DNA from 2 places in the Anaerocolumna sp. AGMB13020 genome. Region 1 is predicted to be linked to the other one. Evidence: riboswitches for the same ligand, from Rfam matches in the RefSeq annotation. Region 1 holds a riboswitch; the other holds the start of a gene.

The links. A riboswitch is a leader RNA that binds a small molecule or an ion and turns the genes downstream of it on or off. The one in region 1 is predicted to bind cyclic di-GMP.
Region 2: it holds a riboswitch for cyclic di-GMP, as region 1 does, so the genes downstream of both, R2R35_RS16165 (hypothetical protein) here and R2R35_RS14385 (transglutaminase-like domain-containing protein) in region 1, are expected to answer to the same signal.

Annotation. Positions count from the first base shown of each region.
Region 1 is NZ_CP136910.1:3,497,144-3,506,857, reverse strand. It holds gene rplN (50S ribosomal protein L14) at 1-164, opposite strand, end outside; gene rpsQ (30S ribosomal protein S17) at 189-443, opposite strand; gene rpmC (50S ribosomal protein L29) at 658-867, opposite strand; gene rplP (50S ribosomal protein L16) at 857-1,294, opposite strand; gene rpsC (30S ribosomal protein S3) at 1,294-1,950, opposite strand; gene rplV (50S ribosomal protein L22) at 1,962-2,348, opposite strand; gene rpsS (30S ribosomal protein S19) at 2,380-2,658, opposite strand; gene rplB (50S ribosomal protein L2) at 2,676-3,518, opposite strand; gene rplW (50S ribosomal protein L23) at 3,593-3,892, opposite strand; gene rplD (50S ribosomal protein L4) at 3,892-4,512, opposite strand; gene rplC (50S ribosomal protein L3) at 4,540-5,172, opposite strand; gene rpsJ (30S ribosomal protein S10) at 5,339-5,656, opposite strand; gene R2R35_RS14385 (transglutaminase-like domain-containing protein) at 6,123-6,932, opposite strand; cyclic di-GMP riboswitch class I at 6,946-7,036, opposite strand; gene R2R35_RS14380 (SpaA isopeptide-forming pilin-related protein) at 7,285-9,714, opposite strand, start outside.
Region 2 is NZ_CP136910.1:3,902,941-3,912,654, reverse strand. It holds gene R2R35_RS16190 (amino acid ABC transporter ATP-binding protein) at 1-583, opposite strand, end outside; gene R2R35_RS16185 (amino acid ABC transporter permease) at 642-1,322, opposite strand; gene R2R35_RS16180 (amino acid ABC transporter permease) at 1,303-1,962, opposite strand; gene R2R35_RS16175 (AMP-binding protein) at 2,316-3,971, opposite strand; gene R2R35_RS16170 (3-oxoacyl-[acyl-carrier-protein] synthase III C-terminal domain-containing protein) at 4,156-5,145, opposite strand; gene R2R35_RS16165 (hypothetical protein) at 5,311-5,640, opposite strand; cyclic di-GMP riboswitch class I at 5,725-5,807, opposite strand; gene R2R35_RS16160 (NUDIX hydrolase) at 5,971-6,381, opposite strand; gene R2R35_RS16155 (phospho-sugar mutase) at 6,524-8,251, opposite strand; gene R2R35_RS16150 (response regulator transcription factor) at 8,728-9,411, shown strand; gene R2R35_RS16145 (sensor histidine kinase) at 9,404-9,714, shown strand, end outside.

The DNA of each region.
Region 1 (9,714 bases):
CCTTTTTTTACAACACCGCCTGGTGTTGCATCTTTAACGCTGGCAACAATAACATCACCGATATTAGCATATCTCCTGGTGGATCCACCAAGTACCCTGATGCAGAGTAATTCTTTTGCACCGGTATTATCAGCAACTCTAAGTCTTGATTCCTGCTGTATCATGACCTTACTCCTTTCAGAATAACATTATTTCGCTTTTTCAATAACTTCAACAAGTCTCCATCTCTTATCCTTGGATAAAGGTCTTGTTTCCATAACTTTTACTCTATCACCAATACCGCACTCATTGTTCTCATCATGAGCCTTTAACTTATAAGTTCTCTTAACGATCTTGTTGTATAAAGGATGTTTAACATGATCAATTACAGCTACGGTGATTGTTTTGTCCATTTTATCACTTACTACCTTACCGGTACGAACTTTTCTCAGATTTCTTTCCACAACAATTCTCCTTTCCCAATAACACCCGTACATATCGCGAGTTCATTCGCGATACTACCTAGATAAAAGTGAAAATTGGTTCTTAATTTTCACACTCAGCGAAAATCATTTTTTCATTTTCACACTCCGCGAAAATCGCTTTCTATTTTCACATTTGGTGAAAATCGCATTTATTTTCACATAACCTCTGGGAGCATTGATATCATATTTATAATTAGTTGGATGCTTTTGCTTTTTCAGAAATAACTGTCTGGATTCTAGCAATATTCTTTCTTACATCTTTGATACGGCTTGTATTATCCAGCTGGTTTGTTGCGTTCTGGAACCTTAAGTTGAAAAGTTCCTTTTTAGCAGCTACTAATTCGTCGTTCAGCTCACTTGCTGTTTTTACGTTTAAATCTTCTAAAAATTTACTAGTTTTCACTGCCCGCACCTCCTTCTAAATCTGCGCGAGAAACTATTTTGCACTTAACGGGAAGTTTGTGCATTGCAAGTCTTAAAGCTTCTCTTGCGGTTTCTTCCGGAACGCCTGCGATTTCGAACATTACGCGGCCCGGTTTAACAACAGCTACCCAGTACTCTAAAGATCCTTTACCGGAACCCATTCGAGTTTCAGCAGGTTTAGTTGTTACTGGCTTATCGGGGAATATTTTAATCCAAACTTTACCGCCACGCTTGATGTAACGTGTCATCGCGATACGGGCTGCTTCGATTTGGTTTGATTTTATCCAAGCTGGTTCTAATGATACCAGACCAAATTCGCCGTTAGAGATAGTATTACCTCTAGTTGCCTTTCCTGCCATGGAGCCACGGAACTGTTTACGGCGTTTTACTCTTTTTGGCATTAACATTATTTATCGCTCCCTTCCTTTTTTGCCTTTGTGGGAAGTACTTCACCTTGATAAATCCATACTTTAACGCCTAATTTACCAAAAGTGGTGTCTGCTTCTGCAAATCCATAATCAATATCCGCACGTAATGTCTGTAACGGAATAGTTCCTTCACTGTAGAATTCTGTACGAGCCATATCAGCACCGCCAAGACGACCAGCAACAGCGGCTTTAATACCCTTAGCGCCTGCTCTCATGGTTCTTGCCATAGTTGTTTTCATTGCTCTTCTGAAAGATATACGGTTCTCAAGCTGAGCAGCAATGTTTTCAGCTACTAACTGAGCATTTACATCCGGTTTTTTGATTTCTTTGATATCAACCATCAATTTCTTCGTTGTGAACTTCTGGATTTCAATCTTTAATTTCTCGATTTCCTGTCCGCCTTTACCGATAACCACACCGGGTTTAGCTGTAAAGATAATAACCTTTAAACGGTCAGAAGCACGCTCGATTTCAATTTTTGAAATACCCGCACTGTATAATTTCTTTTTCAGGTATGTTCTGATATTGTAGTCTTCTACTAAGTTATCTGCAAAGTCAGCTTCTGCATACCATCTTGAATCCCAGTCATGAATAACTCCGACTCTTAAACCATGAGGATTAACTTTCTGTCCCATTATTGCCCTCCTTATCTTTCATTTAGCACAACAGTGATGTGGCTTAATCTCTTTAAGATTCTGTAAGCTCTTCCCTGTGCCCTAGGTCTGATTCTTTTCATTGTAGGAGCCTGGTTAGCGTAGCACTCCTGTATATATAACTTGCTCACATCCATATTGTTATTATTCTCTGCGTTAGCAATTGCTGATTTTAAAACTTTATCTATTACAGTTGAAGCATATCTGGGATTATAAGCTAAAATACCAAGAGCTGATTCAACATCTTTACCGCGAATGGCGTCTAAAACGAAACAAGCTTTCTGAACAGATACTCTTGCATAAGAAACCTTTGCTCTCGGTCTTGTATCCTTCTTCTCATTTCTTTCTCTCTTTATCTGGGATCTATGTCCTTTCGCCATGGATGAAACCTCCTTTCAATTCAAAGTTACTTTATCTCTTTGATTTCTTTTCGTCTTTTCCGTGTCCTCTATAAGTTCTGGTTGCAACAAATTCACCTAACTTGTGGCCAACCATATCTTCTGTAACATATACAGGCACATGTCTTCTACCATCATGTACAGCAATGGTGAGTCCAAGCATCTGAGGGAAAATCGTAGAACGACGTGACCATGTCTTAATTACAGATTTATCGCCTGTTTTAATCACTGCATCAACTTTTTTCAGTAAATGCTCATCAGCGAAGGGTCCTTTTTTTAATGAACGAGCCATAGGTTTAACCTCCTTATTTATTTAACAGTTTTACCATCTCTTCTTCTTACAATCATCTTGTTAGACTGTTTATTGTTCTTTCTGGTCTTTAAGCCAAGAGCAGGTTTACCCCAAGGCGTAACAGGACCCGGACGACCAATACCAGTTCTACCTTCACCACCACCGTGAGGATGGTCGTTAGGATTCATTACGGAACCGCGGACTGTAGGTCTGATACCCATATGACGTTTACGTCCCGCTTTACCGATGTTAATTAACTCATGATCAATGTTACCTACCTGTCCGATGGTTGCACGGCAGATGATAGGAACTAATCTCATTTCACCGGAGGGAAGACGAAGTGTTGCATATTTGCCTTCTTTCGCCATTAACTGTGCAGAGTTACCTGCTGAACGAACTAACTGGCCGCCTTTACCGGGATATAATTCAATGTTGTGAATCTGTGTACCAACAGGAATATTCTGAAGTGGTAAGCAGTTTCCTACTTTGATCTCTGCTGTCTCACCATTCATCAGTGTGGTTCCAACCTGTAATCCGTTAGGAGCAAGGATATAGGATTTCTCACCGTCAGCATAGCAGATCAATGCAATGTTTGCTGTTCTGTTAGGATCATATTCGATTGTCAGGACCTTTGCAGGTACTCCGTCTTTTCTTCTCTTAAAATCCACTAATCTATATTTTTTTCTAGAGCCGCCGCCCTGATGTCTTACTGTAATTTTTCCCTGATTGTTACGACCTGCATTTTTGTTTAAGGAAACAACTAAAGATTTCTCAGGTGTAGATGTGGTGATTTCTGAAAAATCAGATGAGGTCATATGTCTTCTGGAAGGTGTATATGGGTTAAACTTTTTAATTCCCATCTTTTGCACTCCTTTCGAGCATTTATTTTATTCTGTTATCGGCGAATAAACACCATAATCTGTTACTTTGTTTCTTACAGTCCGGAGAAAATCTCGATTTCAGGGCTGTCAGCAGTTAACTGAACGATAGCCTTCTTAACCTTTGATGTCTTACCGGAAGTATTTCCACGTCTGCGGTTCTTTCCGTCAAGGTTCATAGTGTTGACACTAACAACCTTTGTTCCTGCGAACATTTTCTCAACCGCTTCTTTTATCTGGTTCTTTGTAGCGCTGGGAGCTACAGAGAAAGTGTATTTCTTTTCGGACATAGAGTTCATGCTCTTTTCCGTTATGATCGGTTTTAAAATCACATCATAAAATTTTAAATCAGCCATTATGCGTACACCTCCTCGATTTTTGCCACCGCATCCTTGGTGAGTACCAGTGTATCATACTTTAAGATATCATATACATTGATAGTTCCAGGAATTGCTGTAAGCACAGTGGGGATATTTCTTGCAGAGAGAACTACTTTCTCATCCTTTTCGCCAAGAACTACCAGTGCTTTATTTACCTTTAAGTTATCAAGAACCTTAACGAATTCTTTGGTCTTGATTCCGCTGAATGTTAATTCATCTAATACTACGATTTTCTTCTCTTCTACTCTGGAAGTTAAAGCAGATTTAAGAGCAAGCTGCTTCTCTTTCTTGTTCATTTTGAAGGAATAATCTCTGGGCTTGGGAGCGAATACGATACCGCCGCCCTTCCACTGAGGTGATCTTGTTGAACCCTGTCTTGCATGACCGGTTCCCTTCTGTCTCCAAGGTTTTCTTCCGCCACCGCTTACTTCTGCACGGGTTTTGGCGCTCTGTGTACCCTGACGTTTATTAGCCAGCTGCTGAACAACTGCCATATGAACTAAATGATCGTTAACTTCTACTCCGAAGACTGCATCGTTAAGTTCGATAGAACCAACTTCTTTGCCTTCCATATTATAAACAGATACGTTTGCCATCTGTGTCGTCCTCCTTTCTCAAAGCTTCTAGTTTGCCTTTACGGTATTCTTTAACATTACTAAAGATTTCTTAGGTCCGGGTACGGCACCTTTTACTAAAATAATGTTCTTGTCAGCATCAATTTTAACAATTTCCAAATTCTGAACTGTTACTTTTACATGACCCATATGTCCAGGCATGTGCTTACCCTTGAATACACGTCCGGGTGTTGTAGCAGCACCGTTGGAACCGGCATGTCTGTGGAATTTGGAACCGTGAGCCATAGGTCCTCTGGACTGACCATATCTCTTAATTGCGCCTTGGAATCCCTTACCTTTTGATTTAGCAGTAGCATCAATCTTGTCACCTTCTGCGAAGATGTCAGCTTTGATTTCTTGTCCTACTGTATAATCAGCAGCATTCTCAAACTTGAACTCTTTAAGATGTTTTTTGTTTGCAACACCTGCTTTTGCAAAGTGTCCTTTTCTAGGCTTGTTTACTAATACTTCACGGATGTCGCCGTATCCAACCTGAACAGCTGCATATCCGTCATTTTCAATTGTTTTAACCTGTGTTACAACGCAAGGTCCTGCCTGTAATACAGTAACGGGAATAAGGCTTCCGTTTTCATTGAAAATCTGAGTCATTCCGACTTTTGTAGCTAATATTGCTTTTTTCATTTCTTGCACCTCCTGTTTAATCTACAGCGGATTACACCATGTAACAGCTGCAACATGTGCATTGTACTGCGTGCAATCATCCTAGATGGTCTACCTTGGTGCGGATTCCTGTGAACCCTTCCCTATATATAAACCCTAAAGGATTTTCATTACTTCTGTTGTTTGATTACTTTGTTTTCATCTTGATGTCGATGTACACACCGGCGGGCATTTCTAATCTTGATAAAGAATCTACCGTTTTCTGTGTAGGTGTGATGATATCGATTAATCTCTTGTGAGTTCTCTGCTCGAACTGCTCTCTTGAATCCTTGTATTTGTGTACCGCTCTAAGAATTGTTACTACTTCCTTCTTAGTAGGTAGGGGTACGGGTCCACTCACCTTTGATCCTGTCTTTTTTACAGTCTCGATGATTTTCGCAGCTGACTGATCGATTAACTGATGATCATACGCTTTCAATGTAATCCTCATTACTTGACTTGCCATAAAAAAAGTCGCCTCCTTTTCGCACTTAATTGCAGTACGACAAGCGGTGACTGTACACTTGGCCGTGTGTGTCCCGTTCATAAGGTCCTTAAAAGGCTCACCAAAGCTAGGAAGCCGATCCCTTAAGGGTAACTCACACGAATCTGCTCGGAATCGCAGAATCTTAATTTGTACAGTGACTTGTCGCCAGTTTCATAACTTGACATTCGCTCCACGGAAAACCTACATATGTATGTAGCAACCTCACGTTTCTACGCTATCAATGTCACAACAGTACTAATTATACTATAGTAAAATCAATAATGCAAGGTATTTTTTTAGATTTTTTTTAATTTTTTCAACAATTTATGCAGATATTTTTTTCCAATAAAAAAGAGTATCTGCAAATAGGGGTAATTTATCCGCAGTACTCTTTTTCAATATATTGTTATAGGAAGAAAGAACAAACTTTTTAAATCAATACCAGTTAGTATTGTCTGTCGGCTGAATAATGTCCAGCATCTTTAGAAAGGGTGCTGATGCTTTTTGCTGTCTTTCCGGCATCGAGTGTCGTATCTACAAGGATCCAGGACTTCTTATCACTTAAATATACCTGATTCCAGGAATGATACTCCGTTACATCAGAGGATGATCCCATAAGTACTTTAACGGGTACTCCTATGCTTCTTAACATAGAGGCGAACAAAACGGAATAGTCATAGCAGATTCCGAGATTGGTTTTAAATATATCATTTACAGAAGGAATATAACCAGCTTCTACGGTACGGGCTTTCTTCGTGTCATACTTGACATTCTTAACGATGTAATTATAGATTGCCAGTACTTTTTCTGAATCCGTTTTGGCATTCTCCGTTAGTTTCTCTGCTTTTGCAACTGCCTTCATATCCGACTGCCAATAAACCACGGTGTTACTCTGAAGATAAATTGATTTACCGTTATCCGTATTGTATTCTACCGTTTCTTCGGCTGCCTTACGATATTTGTTTCCTTCAACATGAAGAAGAATTTCAACTCTATAGCTTCCGTTTCCTGATTGAAGAGGAAGCCTCATTCCATCTTTCAGATCATATATGTATTGCGTGTCTTTTTTTGTTACTCTTACTTTTGCAAGAGCCTTGGCATCTATTTGGTAGTTTACTGTTACGATTCCTTTTTCTAATTCACTCTTGTCAAGAAAAGAATCCGCTGCCTTTGCAGTAATAGAATATCCTGCTGTACTTATTAAAAATACTGCTATTAATAGAAACAATACACTTTTTCTTAAAAAATTATACACAAAAAACTCCCCTTTCGGTAACTGGCTGCCAGCTTATGCTCTGCATAAGTTAAGGCCCTCTAGCTTTGCGTCACCAGCTTTCGCTGGTTTTGCCTTTATCGGTGGAAAGCACCGAGCATCTACAAGTTTCAAAAAAATATTTTGTAGAAATATGACGTATATTTTATGACTACATTATAACACAGGCTGTTATAATTTGGTATAGTAAATTTGACTAGATTTATATTTCCTTTTACTACACAGATATACAGGATGTTTTATCTTTCTAACTTTTTTTATAAAAGCAATGCCACTGACCCAGCATCCTATTATTGCTTCAATCAGTGGCATTGCTTCTTTCTATTTTTGATTTTTATTCAATATCTTCTTTTTTCTTAACTCTAATAAATGCGATACCACCGGCTGCAATACCTATTAATGCAATAGGTAACAGCCCCATAGGAAACTCTTCTCCCGTCTTAGGCACCTTAACTCCTTCCGGGTCTTCCGCTTCAGAATCTCCCGTAACACCGCCTTTGGGAACTTCATTTACATCAATTTCTATGAGCACTTCCTCTTCCGTTCCGTCAGGATGTTTTATTACTATTGTAAAATCGTCTTTTCCTGTAAAGTCCTTATCCGGTATATAACTCCAATTTCCATCTTTATCAACGGTAGCTTTACCGTTGTCAGGTTTCTTTGTTATAGAAGGTTTACCACCATCAGGTACTGGTATCTTTCCACCTTTTGGTGTGTTTTCCGGCGTAAGCTCAATAATTGGCTCCTTGGTTGGTGTTGGCTCGGGATTAACCGTAGGCGTCGGCGTCTTGGTAGGCACCGGTGTCACACTCGGTGTCGGTGTAGGGATTGGCGTCGGTGTTGGCGTTGGTGTGCCTGGCTGTCCGGGCGTTATAATAATATCGGGTATGTATAGCTGGTTTTCCACCTCAATTGTAAATACAATACTGGTATTGTCTATTCTTACTGTATTTGTCCTGGTATCCAATATATACCCCTGAGGAGCTTTCGTTTCCTTCACCAGATACTCTCCGAACTTAAGCCCCGTAAGAACTGCTGTTCCATCATTTCCGGTCTTAAGGATTTCTATGGTACCATCCGGAGCTGTTACTGTGAACTCTGCTCCTTCCAATAATTTTGTCTTATCACTTCTGTCCAGCTTGCGAATAATCAACGTTCTGAGGATATCATTTTCTACCGTTACTGTTATCTGCAAAGGCGAACCAACCTTTATCTCTATATCCGTTTCATTGGCAGTTGGTGTTATATACCCTTCTGGTGCCTTGATCTCTATCAGTTTATAATCACCAAGCAGCAAATTGGGAATGACCGCAATCCCATTGTCATCCGTCTTAATGTTATCCGCTACCTTTTTACCGTCTTTCCATAACTCAAATTCCGCATTTTTTAGTACAATTCCTTCCTCTTCTGCATCAACCTTGATAACCTTAATGGAACGGTAGACTTCATTACCAATGGAAGGCAGTATCGTGTCGTAATCTGTATCATGGGTTATCTCAATGAAGGTAACCGGATTGTCCGGGAGTTTATAACCTTCCGGTGCTTTGGTTTCTACCAGTCTGTAGCTGCCGACCTTCAGTCCTGATATTATAATCTCACCCTTGCTGTCTGTCGTATACGTACCTATAAGTACATTATCTGCATCATAAAGTTTGAATTCTGCCCCTTGAAGTGTCTTGTCAGGTTCCTCCGAATCAACTTTGATAATTTTAATTGTCTTTAGAGATGCATTTTTGATAACTTTGGTTATTATATTGTCCAGGCTGTCATCGGAAGATAAATCTTCTGCTGCATTTATTATGATTGCAGTCTCTGTATTCTGGGGCAGCTGATAGCCCTCCGGCGCAGTTATTTCTACTAACTTGTAAGTGCCATTTACCAGACCGGGAATCGATACTATTCCATTGCTGTCACTGGAGTAGGTATCGCCAATTTGCTGGTTCGCAGAATCATAGAGCTTGAATACAGCTCCGAATAATTTCTTAGAACTATTTTCTTTATCTTCTTTAACTATTTTTAATGACTTTTTACTCTCGTTTTTAATAACCTTGGTTATGATATTATCTAAGCTGCCATCAGAGGATTGATCAACTGCAGCGTCAATTACTATTGTAGTTTCTGTATCCGGGGGCAGCTGATAACCCTCCGGTGCCGTTATTTCTACCAATTTGTAGATACCGTTTATAAGTCCGAAAATCACCACTATTCCATTGCTGTCACTGGAGTAGGTATCACCAATCTGCTGATTCCCAGAATCATAAAGCTTGAATACAGCTCCGGATAATTTCTTTGAGTCCGTATCCTTATCCTCTTTTATTACCTTTAAGGACTTCTTGCTTTCGTTCCTGATTGTAAAGACCAAAGGATTCACAGTTTCAGATTGGATTTCAATAACTTCAGATTCCACCTCCAGGGGCAGCTGATAACCGTTTGGTGCCGCTGTTTCTATTAACTTGTAATTTCCATACTCCAGCCCGTTAAACAACAGCTCTCCATTTGTATTGGTTGCTTTTTCATCTATAACAGTTTCTGTACTGTCAGACTCAATTTTTACAAGTTTGAATTTGGCTCCTACCAGTTTCTTGCTGCTTTGGTCCAAATCTACCTTGACTACCTTGATACCCTTTTTGGCCTCATTAATAATGTCTTTTACTACGCTTTTATTTGTGGAGTTAACCGTTATTTCATATTCTGTATTGTTTGAATAATAACCTCCGGGGGGTGTCAGTTCTCTTAAATAATAGGTTCTGTAGGATAGTCCCTG
Region 2 (9,714 bases), 410 kb from region 1:
TGGTGCTTCCCTCTCTTGCAAGCTCTAACATTACATCCAGTACCTCTCTTACCATTTCCGGATCAAGAGCTGCTGTTACTTCATCAAAAAGCATTACCTCAGGGTGCATACAAAGGGCTCTGACAATAGCTACCCGCTGCTTCTGACCGCCGGACAGCTGCCTTGGGTATGCCTTTCTCTTATCGGAGAGTCCAACTCGTTCCAAGAGTCTGTCTGCTTCTGCCTCAACTTCTTTCTTCTCTCTGTGCTGTGCTTTTACAGGTCCCAGAGCAATATTATCAAGGATATTCATATGAGGGAATAACTCATAACTTTGGAATACCATGCCTACCTTCTGGCGTACCAGATGCATATCCTTCTTTCTCCCGCTGATGACTTCCGCCCCTAATGATATCTCGCCGGCCTGGATGTCCTCAAGTCCGTTGATACAACGAAGCAGCGTACTCTTACCACAGCCGGAGGGCCCAACGATAACCACTACTTCCCCTTTTTTTACGGTAAGGGATATATTCTTTAAGACTTCCAGGCTGTCATAGCTTTTCTTTAGATTTTTTATTGTAAGAATCTCTTCCTTTTGACTCATTGCTGACTCCCCTCTTTTACCTTAATTATCTGCGGTCTTTTGCTTTATCTTATCTTCTCTATACTGTCTTCCATGCCTTCTCAAGCCTTGCAGCCACAAGTGAAATCGGGTAACAGATAAGGAAATACAGAAAGAAGATTACACCGTATATCCATAACGCTGCTGACGGTACGGATAAGCGTGAAGCTTCAATAATCTGTTGCCCTACCTTTACAATCTCAACCACTCCAATCAATGCGATAAGTGATGTGGTCTTTATCATTCTGGTCGTAAGATTAATGGCCAGAGGCACCAGTCTTCTGATCGTCTGAGGAATTACAATATAACGGTAAATCTGACCTCCTGTAAGGCCCAGCGCTTTGCCGCTTTCATACTGGTGCTTTGGTATAGAGATAAGCGCGCCTCTTACCAGATCTCCCATTTCAGCCGTACCCCATAAGGAAAATACAATAACCGCAGACACTTCGCCGGAAAGATTCACCTGAAAGGCTCTGGTAATGCCAAAATATACCAGGAACAGCAACACCAGCTGGGGCATTATGCGGACAAACTCCAGATATAATCTTGTTATAACTTTTATTACCGGATTCCTGACCGTCATTATCATTCCTAATAAAACCCCAAGCACCATGGAAATAATTACTGACACAAAGGATATCTCTACGGTTATCCATAAACCTTCCAGTAACCTTATGAAATTTCTTCCTTCAAAAAGGACCTTAATTCCCAAATCCTGCATATCTTAATTTCCTTTCTATCAGTGAAAAAATAACGGAAATAGGAAGCAATATCCCCAAATATGACAGCACCAGCATAAGCAGAGCTTCATCCGTATTATAGGACATTCCGATTAATACCTTGGCTGTATACATCAAATCAGCCAGCGCCACTGCACTGAATACTGAGGTTTCTTTTATCAGAAATATTACATTTGCTGCAAAAGCAGGAACAGATACCGAGACAGCCTGGGGTAACAGCACATAACCAATTACCTGTCTTTTGGTAAGTCCAAGGCTTAAAGCTGACTCCATCTGAATACTGGGAACCGCCTCAAGACCACTTCGAAAAGCTTCCGCCATGTAACTTCCTCCAAGGAAGATTAGACCGGTTATGGCACAGGCTTTTGAGCTTAAAAGAATACCAATCTTAGGAAGTCCGAAATAGAGGAAAAATAACTGAATCAATAAAGGGGTATTTCTGGACAATTCTATGTAAACTCCGGCAATCCTGCTTAAAACCGGTACTTTAAAATACCTGATAAGACTGCAAAGGAAACCTACTGCAATAGCTCCGGCAATACCTATTAGTGCGATTCTTACCGTAAGCCCTGCTGCCTCCAGATACAGGGGAGCATATTCCCTCAGTACATCCATGTTCATCGTTTCGACCTCTCTCTTCCCCACCAGTTAATCTGTACCTGCCGGCTACACCAGAACAAAAGGCCTGGCTGGCACAAAAATAAGCAGACGCTATGCATCTGCCTGTTAAAGCTTTTTGCATCCTTGCAAATAACCATCTTTCATATCATATTAATTTAATATGAATTATATGATTTCATAATGGGACTATTTTAATTTATCCTTTTCTATTTGTCAATGGTTTTATCATACAATTTTTATTCCACAATCAAGGCAGCGTATAACCAAATAAAAGCTTGCTAATGAAATGGAATTAACATTCATCAACAAGCTTTTTTTTGAAACAATTCTAATAAGGTGATGGCTACCTTATACTATACTCTGGCAACTGCTGCCTCCTGATAGATTTCCTCAAATTCCTTTTTTATCTGCTCTCTTAAAACTGCTTTTTTCACCTTTCCGCTGGAGGTGGCTGGCAGTGCCGCAATGAACTTTACATATTTGGGCACCTTAAACTTAGCCATATTCTGTGCAGCAAAGGCCTTTACTTCCTCAGGCTCCATAGTGCACCCGTCTGCAGTAACGATAAAGGCACAGATTTCTTCTCCCAGCAGTTTATCCGGAACAGATACCACTGCTGCATCGAATATCTTCGGAGAACGCTTTAAGACACCTTCGATCTCAGCCGGAGAAATATTCTCACCTCCCCGGATAATAATGTCCTTGATGCGTCCTTCAATGGTGATGTAACCTTCCGGGTTCCTACTCACAAGATCTCCTGTATGCAGCCAGCCTCCTTTATCAATGGTTTTATCGGTAACTTCCGGATTATGAAAATAACCATTCATGATATACATTGATTTTACCAGTAGCTCTCCCTGTTCCCCCGGTTTAACATCTTTTCCGGTTGTAATATCAGCTATTCTAATATTCACACCTGGCAGGGGCTTTCCAATGGTTTGAAGTCTGTTCTCCAAATCATCTTCTGCTGCCATCTGTGTAATCCCAATAGCTTCTGTCTGACCATAGAGATTGGCGATGGTATCAATTCCAAGTTCCTCAATGATCTTCAGCATCAGCTCCCTGCTACAGCAGGCACCTGCAATAAAGCCCTTTGAAAGACTTGTGAGATCATACTGGCTTAAGTCATTGTTTAGCAGGAACTGGAACATGGAGGGGACTCCGTTGAAGACCGTACAGCTATGCTCCGATATTACACTTAACACCTTTTTGGTTTCAAACCGTTCCAGCATAACAATGGACGCGCCATAAAAGAAACCTGCAAGTGTACTTAACACAAAACCAATTACATGAAACAAGGGCAGGCTGAGCAAAACCCTGTCATCCTCATCATATTCCATCCTCTCCCCGGAGACTATGGCATTATTAACGGTTACAAAGTGGCTGAGTACCACACCCTTGGAATTACCTGTGGTTCCAGAGGTATAAAATATATTAAGGGGGTCATGGGTCTTTACCTTGCTCTGCGCTTTCAGCAATAAATCATCCTCTATTCCCTTGCCAAACTCAAGCATTTCGGACAGCAGATATGTACCCGGCAGCACCGTATCATCCAGCACTACCACTGTCTTAAGGCAGGGCAGATTCTCACTGAACAGCTTACCGGGTAGAGCTTCTTTCAGCTCAGGACATATTTCCATTAAGCTTTCTATAAAGCTTACCCCTTTGAAACCCTTGGTTAGAAAAAAAAGCGAGCTTTCTGATTGCTTAAGTGCAAAAAGAAGCTCTGATTTCGTGCTGGCTGTATTTAAGCATACTAAGACAGCCCCAATTTTAGCGGCAGCCAATTCAAGGATTACCCATTCCGGCGAATTTAATGAAAGCACCGCCAGGTGATCACCTTTTTTTACACCCAATGACAACAGACCTTTTGCATACTGATTGGTAAGCCTATGTAAATCTGAAAATGTATAAGTTACTTCCCTTGCTGGAAATACCAACGCTTCTCTTTCGTTATATCGAAGACATTTATCCTCCATTACTTCCGCTAAAGTCCTTGTAATATACATATTTTCTCCCCTCTGTGTGTTCGCACATTTTTATCAGATTGCATTACCCGTGTCCCTCTTGTGTGCTTTCGCACCTTAAATATCATTTGAACGGTAAAAGGTCAGTACTTTAATAACAAAACTTTTAGCACTTGAACCTATATATTATCAACGTCGTCTCGCAACTCTCCAAACATTTGGCTCCTTATAGTTTACATAACAGACCGATATTTTGGGATCCGCAGCCAATCGTCCAGATAATAATATAATCTCCCCGTTTTACCATCCCTCGTTCCATGGACTCATACAGAGTGATAAATGGGCTGCTGGTACCGGTATAACCATACTCATATCCTATGTATAGGCTGTTCTCCTCTTTTATATCCATAAGTTCTCTGATCTTTCTTATATTTATAAGTGCATACTGCGAAAAGCAGAACATTCTGATATCATCTTTCGTTAAACCGTTTCTGTCAAGAAGAGTCTGAATGGATTCAATGGCAGATTCCGGTACATCCTCCGTAGGCGGTGTAAAATCAATGAGCATGTCTGCTTTATTTTCCACATGGAAGATATTTGAGAAGCCGCAGCCAGGAAATAAAGCCACATCCACTCCCTCTGATTTGACAGTACAAACAGAATCTACCAGACCACAGTCCTCCTCTGTCTTTTCAAGGATTACAGCGCAGGCTGCGTCTCCATAATGTCCGTACAGATTCTCTTCCTCTTCGTTTATCATCATATTAATATAATCACAGCCGACAAGAAGGGTTCTGTTTACATGGGGCGTCAGTGCCATATATTTTGCTGCCTGCTCTAAGGCCAGTGCCATGCCACAGCAATTGGAATTCACATCATAACAGATGCATTCCTTTTTACCGCCAATGGCTGCATGTATTTTTATTGAAGTAGGAGGGGCAGTGTACTCCGGCAGCTGGCTGGATAGAATTATCATATCAATATCAGCACCAGTCAGGCCTGTCTTTTCAAGTAATTCATGAGCTGCCTCCAGCGAAAGGGTTAAGGTGCTGCCGCTCTCATCTTCAAACATATACCTTTTATCCCTGCCGATTACATCTTTTAAGAAATGTTCTACTTCTTTTCCTCGTTTACGAAAATGCTCCAGATAAACTTCGTTTTCAACTACCTTCTTACCATGGCTGACTGCCAGCTCTCTAAGTCTAAATTTAACCATATTAATACCATACCTTTCTCCCCATATGCAAAGTTTGGGCCTCTGGCACAAAGCTGCGTGTGATATGTCCTATTCAGACTTCTTTAAAAAAATATAAGTTGAACTAAGTTCCTTCCGGGATTTTCATTTTCCCGGAAAAAACTACAGTTCAACTGCTTTGAAAGCTTATATAATTTCAAAATCCGCAATACCTGCCTCTTTTGCAAGTCTTCTAACCTGCATAGCAAGTATAGCACTGTCTTCCATTCGAAGTGTAACCTTTTTAAAACCTGTCTGCTTATAAAGGACAAAGAAGCCCTTTAATTTCTCTTGTTTATCCGGTGTAATAACACCCATGTTTCTTGCATCCAGCTCCAGATTCACCTGGGCAGGATTTATTTTACTTACTGCCTGCTGGTATGCAGCACCAAAAGCTGCAATATCTTCGTCTCCGAATTTACCATCCAATACGATTTTTAGGGAATTTCCTGATACTGTAACACTAAATTTCTCCATACAATTTCTCCTTTGCAGATTTTCATGAAAGTAGTCCCATGATGAATATACAAAAAAATCCATAGCAAGGCCATGGATTGTAATCATGGTAACCCGGCTGCCATAACAAAAGTCTTAGGCCCGTGGCTTTGCGTCTCCACCTTTCGAAGGATTTGCCTTTTTCATGCTGTTTTATCAGAATTTAATGACATAATAGGGTAAATAATTACCATATAACTCCATTATACCCAAATTAATACAAATATCAAGTATTTCCTTTCTTTTTCTTTTCTAATATATTCCTTTCTTTTTTCTCTGCTTTCTGCCTATTTGCGGAACCCCTTTCCCTTTCTATTTGTCTCCCCTTCCATAAAGCAGCACCTGTTCTAACATATGCCCTATATTCCCTTCTCCTGCAAAACGGGACAGGTCAAAATAATTCTCCGTAATTCCAAGCCATACAAGAGGATTCGCCTCTTCTCGTAACTCAACATCCCGCTTCAGGGTACCGGCATAAACTTCAACATAACAATTCTGGTTATAATAAGTAAAGTCCATCATATGGGAAAGTTCGATGTCATTGTCACTTATACCCGTTTCCTCCAGTAACTCTCGGTAGGCAGCTGTCATTCCTTCTTCTCCTGGTTCGATCTTGCCTCCAACCAGATTATATAATCCCTTATAAGGGTCTTTTTTCCTCTTGCAAAACAACAGTTCCTTACTGTCTGTGCTAAATACCATGATACAATTATATCCCTGCATTGTAATTCCTTTCCTATCTCTAACTATAGTCCAACAAAGAAACCTGGGAGCTTCTGAAATCAATCGTCATGATTCCAGCAATCTGTGCCCGGAAAAGAACTGAACTGCAGAATATTCATATCCTGCAGTCCAGTTCTTTCTATTATTTTATACTGTGTAATACACCCAGTACGGCTGTTTCGATCTCTTTTAATTTACTCTCTGACTTTTCAAGCGTATCTGATTTCGTATAGATATATAGTTTAATCTTTGGTTCTGTACCAGAGGGCCTTAAAGTATACCAGCAGCCATCCTCAAACTTAAACTGGACAGCATCTGTCTTCTCTGTTTCAATGGATGTCTTCTCACCTGTAAGTACATTGGTAGCTTCTGAGAGTTCATAGTCCGTTACCTGTACCAGCTTGGAGCTTCCAATAGAACCTGCATTCTTCTTACGGTATTCTACCATCATTCGCTTGATTCTTTCCTGTCCTTCAATACCTTCCAGGACAATAGAAATGGTATTTTCACGGTAATAACCATATTCTTTATACAATTCGTTTAATACATCGATTAAAGTTTTTCCCTGGCGTTTATAGTAACCTGCCATCTCTGCAAGAATCAGGGTTGCTGCCACACCGTCTTTGTCTCTTAGGTAGCTGCCGATGTTATAACCGATACTTTCTTCATATCCAAATACGTAAGTATATTCCTTCGTACTATCCCAGTCATTTGCCAGTGCGCAGATATTCTTAAAGCCAGTAAGTACGTTAAACATCTTCACGCCATATGCCTCTGCTATGGCACTTCCCATTTCTCCGGTTACAATGGATTTAACCATTGCTGCATTGGCAGGAAGCGTTCCTTTCTCCTTCCTGGAGGTCAAAATATAGTTGATGATAAGGACCCCTACCTGGTTTCCGTTTAAGGCTTCGATTGCTCCCTTGTGAACCACTTCAACTGCAAGCCTGTCACAGTCAGGATCCGTAGCGATTAATACGTCCGCCCCAACAGAAAGAGCCAGTTTCTCGCTTAAGGCAAAGGCTGCATGATCTTCCGGATTGGGATAATCTATGGTCGGGAAGGTACCATCGGGCAGTTCCTGTTCTTTTACTACATGAACGTTAGTGTACCCCATTCTGTCCAGGACTGTACGGACAGGAATGTTACCGGCACCGTTTAAGGGAGTATAGACGATACCAATATTCTTATCCACCTCTTCTTTTCTTAGGGAGATGGACATGGTCTTCTCGTAAAAGCTCTCATCCACTTCTTTATTAATAATATTTAACAAGCCCGCTTTTATAGCTTCTTCTTTTGCAGGAAGTTGTGTTTCTTCAAACAAATCCATCTTACCGATTTCTTCCAGTATCTGATTGGCTATACCGGACTTTATCTGGGAACCCTCTTCCCAATATACTTTATAGCCGTTATATATTTTAGGATTATGGCTCGCGGTAATATTAATCCCTGCCGCACAACCGTAATAACGGACTGCGTAGGATAATTCCGGAGTAGGTCTTAAGGAATCGAACAGGTACACCTTGATTCCCATGCTGTTAAATATCAGGGCACACATTTCAGCAAACTCAGGGGACATTATACGGCAGTCATGTGCAATTGCAACACCCTTTTTTGCAAATTCTTCTCCTTGTTTCTTAATAACTTTACCCAGTGCTTTTGTTGCTCTTCCTACAACGTAGCGGTTCATACGATTGGTACCTGCCCCAAGTATTCCTCTAAGACCAGCGGTACCAAAGGATAAATCACAGTAGAAACGGTCCTTGATATCCTCCTCTTTATCTTTGATACTGTTAAGTTCTTCTTTTAAATCTGCATCTAAAGTGGATATTCCCAGCCATTTTTCATATTCGTTTCTGTAATCTTTCATCTTACTATAGAACCGGCTTAAGCCAGTTCATTCTCCTTTCTGTATGAGATATAAGCTGAACATTTAACTATACTCAACTTATTTTATTCTTCCAAAAGTTACATGCCTTTCTTTTCTATTTTACTCTATCAAATGTTTTTGGACAATACATTTTCGATGGTTTCAGGAAGTTTTGTATCCGGAGCATCAACAGGAATTCAATACCTGCCAAGGTTTCGTATCGTGCATTTAATTCCATCAGGCACTATTAGATTACCCTTAAATAGCAGCTATTATTATAAGGTTATTCGTAGTCACCAAAAGCAATTATACCCTAATCTTCCTTTTCATCTCCCCCAGTTTATGCTAATATAAGGTTAATTATATCTACCATTTAAAGAAAGAGGAATATTGGTGGAATATGTACTATTAAACTTTCTATTTTACAATATTCCGCTTTACAGGTAATTAAAAGCAACGAAAGGAGTTTTTGTTTTATGAGAATTTTATTAATAGAAGACGATGCCGAGCTCTGTAAGGCTATTGAAGTTCATCTGAAAAAAGAATGCTACCAGACGGATATCTGCAATAGCGGCGCTGATGCTATGTATTATATAGAGAAATTTACCCATGATGTTATTGTACTGGACAGAATGCTTCCGGGCAGAGATGGCCTTTCACTGCTAAATGATCTGCGAGAACAGGGGATTACTACTCCTGTTATCATGGTTACTGCTATGAATGGTATCAATGACCGGATTGATGGCCTTGACGGAGGTGCTGATGATTATCTGGTGAAGCCTTTTGCCATGGACGAATTGATGGCAAGAATACGTGCGCTCTTAAGACGACCCAGAAAAATTGAAAATTCCCAGTGTCTTACCTGTGGCGATCTGAGTTTAGACGCCTCCACCTATGTAGCGGCAAAGGGCGAGAAGAAGCTTTCCTTGTCCAAAAGAGAAGGTGCACTCCTTGAATTTATGCTGCTCAATAAAGATAATATCCTAACCCGAGAGCAGATTCTTAACCGGGTCTGGGGCTTAAATGATTTCGTTGAAGAAGGTAACTTAGATAATTACATCTATTTCCTTAGAAGGCGATTAAAAGCATTGGACACCACTGTTTCCATAAAGACCGTCCATGGAATCGGCTACCGATTGGAGTATCAAACCCATGCTTAATTCATTGAAAAAGAAGCTGATATTACTCTATACGACTTCAACAGGATTTATTCTGACGGCCACTCTACTCTTTGTCATGCTGAATAATAATCAGCAGTTAATAAAGGATAAGTACTTTAATTTTCGGAGCAACTTTTCCACTGTATCCAAAAATGTACAGATGGACAACAGCTTCAGCCACCTATGGCTGTCTCAGCTGGAAACGAAAAATCATTTTATCATACATATAGAGGATAATGGAATTCCTCTTTTATTTCATGGCGCTTTTGCTCCGCTTACTGACCGAAATATCCTCATACAGAA